One region of the Ureibacillus thermosphaericus genome, then DNA from elsewhere that is predicted to be linked to it. Evidence: a T-box and tRNA genes for the amino acid it is inferred to sense, from the RefSeq annotation. Region 1 holds a T-box; the other holds one or more tRNA genes.

What was found. The T-box of region 1 lies ahead of trpS (tryptophan--tRNA ligase). A T-box ahead of a tRNA ligase gene usually reads a tRNA of that ligase, here a tRNA-Trp.
Region 2: it encodes a tRNA-Trp, which carries the amino acid that the T-box ahead of trpS (tryptophan--tRNA ligase) is inferred to sense. The anticodon was not compared.

Annotation. Positions count from the first base shown of each region.
Region 1 is NZ_AP018335.1:1,469,238-1,471,691, reverse strand. It holds gene mecA (adaptor protein MecA) at 1-62, opposite strand, end outside; gene spxA (transcriptional regulator SpxA) at 456-851, opposite strand; T-box leader at 1,286-1,498, shown strand; gene trpS (tryptophan--tRNA ligase) at 1,555-2,454, shown strand, end outside.
Region 2 is NZ_AP018335.1:3,339,052-3,341,505, forward strand. It holds gene UtA1_RS16100 (ISL3 family transposase) at 1-96, shown strand, start outside; tRNA gene UtA1_RS16105 (tRNA-Leu) at 235-317, opposite strand; tRNA gene UtA1_RS16110 (tRNA-Cys) at 368-441, opposite strand; tRNA gene UtA1_RS16115 (tRNA-Gly) at 449-523, opposite strand; tRNA gene UtA1_RS16120 (tRNA-Gln) at 529-603, opposite strand; tRNA gene UtA1_RS16125 (tRNA-His) at 638-713, opposite strand; tRNA gene UtA1_RS16130 (tRNA-His) at 740-815, opposite strand; tRNA gene UtA1_RS16135 (tRNA-Trp) at 842-915, opposite strand; tRNA gene UtA1_RS16140 (tRNA-Tyr) at 920-1,004, opposite strand; tRNA gene UtA1_RS16145 (tRNA-Thr) at 1,013-1,088, opposite strand; tRNA gene UtA1_RS16150 (tRNA-Phe) at 1,096-1,171, opposite strand; tRNA gene UtA1_RS16155 (tRNA-Asp) at 1,180-1,255, opposite strand; tRNA gene UtA1_RS16160 (tRNA-Met) at 1,260-1,336, opposite strand; tRNA gene UtA1_RS16165 (tRNA-Val) at 1,358-1,433, opposite strand; tRNA gene UtA1_RS16170 (tRNA-Glu) at 1,438-1,512, opposite strand; tRNA gene UtA1_RS16175 (tRNA-Ser) at 1,526-1,618, opposite strand; tRNA gene UtA1_RS16180 (tRNA-Asn) at 1,627-1,701, opposite strand; rRNA gene rrf (5S ribosomal RNA) at 1,716-1,831, opposite strand; rRNA gene UtA1_RS16190 (23S ribosomal RNA) at 1,954-2,454, opposite strand, start outside.

The DNA of each region.
Region 1 (2,454 bases):
TCAATATCACGATATGTGATAAAGAGCTTTATTGTATTTTCATTTACGCGTTCGATGTCCATGAGACTTCAACTCCCTTCACAGTCATTGGTTGAAAAACCGAAAGCGTGTACTTAGTATGTTTGAATCGGAGTAAAATACACCCCAATTCTTTAGTGCCTTTCCCCTTTACTTCCTTTGGTATACAGAACAAAACGCTTAATGAATATTTATGTTTCATTCTATGATTCTATTGTATGATGAACTAATAGAAAATGAAAAGGAAAAACACCCTTCAAATAAAATTATTTGAATTATTCAAAATTGTAGATGACAATATCAATTAAATCAAGTATTAAGTGAAAAAAGGATGAATTTTCTTTATGAAGGAATTCATAATAAAAATGCAATAAAAAAAGCGTAAACAAGTCAAACAAACGTTGACTGAATTTACACTTTTTCACTACATTATATGATTAATTGACCATTTTTTGGGCTTCCATTAATTGATAAGCACGTACTTTTCGAGGTAAAAATCGACGGATTTCATCTTCATTGTAACCAACTTGCAGACGCTTCTCATCTAAAATAATTGGTCTTCGGAGTAATCCTGGATGTTCTTGGATTAATTCATATAATTTTTGTAAAGGTAAACTCTCCACATCAACGTTTAACTTTTGGAATACTTTAGAGCGTGTAGAAATAATTTCGTCAGTTCCATCCTCTGTCATTCGTAATATTTCTTTAATTTCACTAATTGTTAGCGGTTCTGAAAAAATATTTCGTTCTCTATATGGAATATCATGTTGCTCTAGCCAAGCTTTCGCTTTTCTACATGATGTACAACTAGGTGATGTAAATAATGTTACAATCATTGTTACACTTCCCTTCTATATATAAATCAAAGGCATCTATGCTTTATTATTTATTTAGAATTAATATCATTTTAAATTCTGTATCAATTATACAACATTCTTTTTCTTTTGAATATAGGATAATTGAAAAATTCACATATTCATATGATAAATTTAAAAAAACATTCGTGAATCTTAGCTTTTTTTCACAATTAACATAAAATTTCCTACTAAAGTTGTATTTTCTCCCCTCCTTTATCTTCCAATTCATTTTCTCAATTAGATAACGACAATCGAGAATTTCTATATTTATTAATAAAATTTCCTTACATTTTCCTACTACCATACTACCCAAATCTTTTTCATCTCATTCCAAAATGAAAAATTTTTCACGTTTGATTTTTCCTTTGAATTACTTTATAATTCACTCATAATTTACCGAATATATACATTGAACAACGATGACGAAGAGTAGTACATTTGATTTCTGCGTTTAGAGAGTCTGTGGTAGGTGCAAACAGATCGCAGAGCAAATGGAATGGACTTTCGAGTTGGCTTTACGAAAGTGAGTAGTAAAGCTCGTACACTTCACGTTACGAAGAATCGAGAGTGGCCGTTTAAGGCAAACTGGGTGGTACCGCGGATATACATCATTCGTCCCAATACAATTTGTATTGGTCGTTTGATGTTTTTTTATGGATAAAAATAGGAGGTAGTGTTAATGAAGACTATTTTTTCAGGAGTACAACCAACTGGAGTTATTACATTGGGGAACTATATCGGAGCATTTATGCAATTCCCTGCACTTCAAGATGAAGGAAATGCCATTTACTGTATAGTAGACCAACATGCCATTACCGTTCCACAAGATCCAAAAGAATTGCGACAAAACATTCGCACCCTTGCTGCTACATATCTTGCAACGGGCATTGATCCGAAAAAAGCAACGTTATTTATTCAATCGGAAGTACCTGCTCATACAAAAGCTGGCTGGATGTTACAATGTATTTCATCCATTGGTGAGCTCGAAAGAATGACTCAATTTAAAGATAAATCAGCAAAGGAAGGAAAAGAATTCGTTTCTGTTGGTCTATTAACTTATCCACCGTTAATGGCTGCTGATATCCTATTATATAATACGGATATCGTTCCTGTTGGAGAAGACCAAAAACAACATATTGAATTGACTCGTGATTTGGCAGAACGATTCAATAAACGATATGGTGAAGTATTTAAAATTCCAGAAATTCAATTACCAAAAGCAGGAGCTCGCATTAAGTCATTGCAAGACCCGACGAAAAAAATGAGCAAGTCCGACCCAAATACAAAAGCGACAATTCGCTTATTAGATACACCTAAAGAAATCATGAAAAAAATTAAATCAGCCGTTACAGATTCAGATGGTGTTGTCGCTTTCGACGAAGAAAAGAAACCGGGTATCTCCAACTTACTTACAATTGAAGCAGCAGTAACAAATAAATCCATTGATGAGGTTGTAAAAAAATACGAAGGCCTTGGATACGGTGCCTTTAAAGAAGGAGTTGCTACTTGCTTAATTGAACATTTAACGCCCATTCAAGAACGATTCAACGAACTTATCGATTCAGAAGAATTAGATAAA
Region 2 (2,454 bases), 1.6 Mb from region 1:
GTGATTAAACGCATTTCTTTCGGTTATCGATCCTTCTATCACTTTAGAAACCGAATATTCATTACCCAAAACTTAGCGAAAATAAAAACAGCTTAGGGGAACCTCGAATTTCCCCTAAGCCATCCGATTACATATTACCAAATAATGTCACTAACATTTATTCACCAACACCATTTGACAAAGAACCCATTATTACTGAAGGGTTTGATGATATAAGGTTTCCTTGAATCCTAATGCCGATGGTGGGAGTCGAACCCACACTCCTTTTGGGAACACGATTTTGAGTCGTGCGCGTCTGCCAATTCCGCCACATCGGCATAATAAAAAAGAGAAAAAAATAAATCGGTTAAACCGATATTTATTTATTTGGAGGCGGCTACCGGATTCGAACCGGTGATAAGGGTGTTGCAGACCCGTGCCTTACCGCTTGGCTAAGCCGCCAAATTACTGGAGCGGAAGACGGGGTTCGAACCCGCGACCCCCACCTTGGCAAGGTGGTGTTCTACCACTGAACTACTTCCGCTTGAATGGCTGGGGTACCAGGATTCGAACCTGGGCATGACGGAATCAAAATCCGTTGCCTTACCACTTGGCTATACCCCAATAATATTATATAAACAACTTTTATTCTATTTTATGGGGCGGCTGATGGGAATCGAACCCACGTATGTCGGATCCACAATCCGATGCGTTAACCACTTCGCCACAGCCGCCAAAAGCAGGTATATTAAAATATGTATGGGGCGACTGATGGGAATCGAACCCACGTATGTCGGATCCACAATCCGATGCGTTAACCACTTCGCCACAGTCGCCAAAATATCTTGGTGAAAATTAAAAATGGCAGGGGCAGTAGGAATCGAACCCACACCAAAGGTTTTGGAGACCTCTATTCTACCGTTAAACTATGCCCCTGTAATGGTGGAGGGGGGCGGATTCGAACCGCCGAACCCAAAGGGAACGGATTTACAGTCCGTCGCGTTTAGCCACTTCGCTACCCCTCCGGAAAGTATGGTGCCGGCGAAAGGAATCGAACCCTCAACCTACTGATTACAAGTCAGTTGCTCTGCCAATTGAGCTACACCGGCATATTTATGGTGGGTCGGGACGGAATCGAACCGCCGACACTTTGATCTTCAGTCAAATGCTCTACCAACTGAGCTACCGACCCACTTTTTATGGCGGTCCCGACGGGACTCGAACCCGCGATCTCCTGCGTGACAGGCAGGCATGTTAACCGCTACACCACGGGACCACTTTGGTTGCGGGGACAGGATTTGAACCTGCGACCTCCGGGTTATGAGCCCGACGAGCTACCAGACTGCTCTACCCCGCGATAATGTTAATTGTTTTTTTATGGTGGAGGATGACGGGATCGAACCGCCGACCCCCTGCTTGTAAGGCAGGTGCTCTCCCAGCTGAGCTAATCCTCCGAATTGGTGACCCCTACGGGATTCGAACCCGTGTTACCGCCGTGAAAGGGCGGTGTCTTAACCACTTGACCAAGGGGCCAATCTCTTAATTATGGCGGAGAGTAAGGGATTTGAACCCTTGAGACAGGTTATCCCCGTCTACACGATTTCCAATCGTGCTCCTTCAGCCTCTCGGACAACTCTCCAAGAAGAATGGCTCCGAAGGTAGGATTCGAACCTACGACCAACCGGTTAACAGCCGGTTGCTCTACCACTGAGCTACTTCGGAATGATTTTATATAAGCCTAGCAACGTCCTACTCTCACAGGGGGAAGCCCCCTACTACCATCGGCGCTAAAGAGCTTAACTTCCGTGTTCGGTATGGGAACGGGTGTGACCTCTTTGCTATCGCCACTAGGCTTTATTCCTTACCGAAAGACAAGTATTATTATATCATATTCTATACTTTTTTCAAGTATTTTTTATATTTTTTAATAACGAGAGGTTGTTCTCTCAAAACTGGATAACGACATTGAAATGATTGGTTAAGTCCTCGATCGATTAGTATCCGTCAGCTCCACACGTCACCGTGCTTCCACCTCGGACCTATCTACCTCATCGTCTTTGAGGGATCTTACTTGCTTATGCAATGGGAAATCTCATCTTGAGGGGGGCTTCATGCTTAGATGCTTTCAGCACTTATCCCGTCCACACATAGCTACCCAGCGGTGCCTTTGGCAAGACAACTGGTACACCAGCGGTGTGTCCATCCCGGTCCTCTCGTACTAAGGACAGCTCCTCTCAAATTTCCTACGCCCACGACGGATAGGGACCGAACTGTCTCACGACGTTCTGAACCCAGCTCGCGTACCGCTTTAATGGGCGAACAGCCCAACCCTTGGGACCGACTACAGCCCCAGGATGCGATGAGCCGACATCGAGGTGCCAAACCTCCCCGTCGATGTGGACTCTTGGGGGAGATAAGCCTGTTATCCCCGGGGTAGCTTTTATCCGTTGAGCGATGGCCCTTCCATGCGGAACC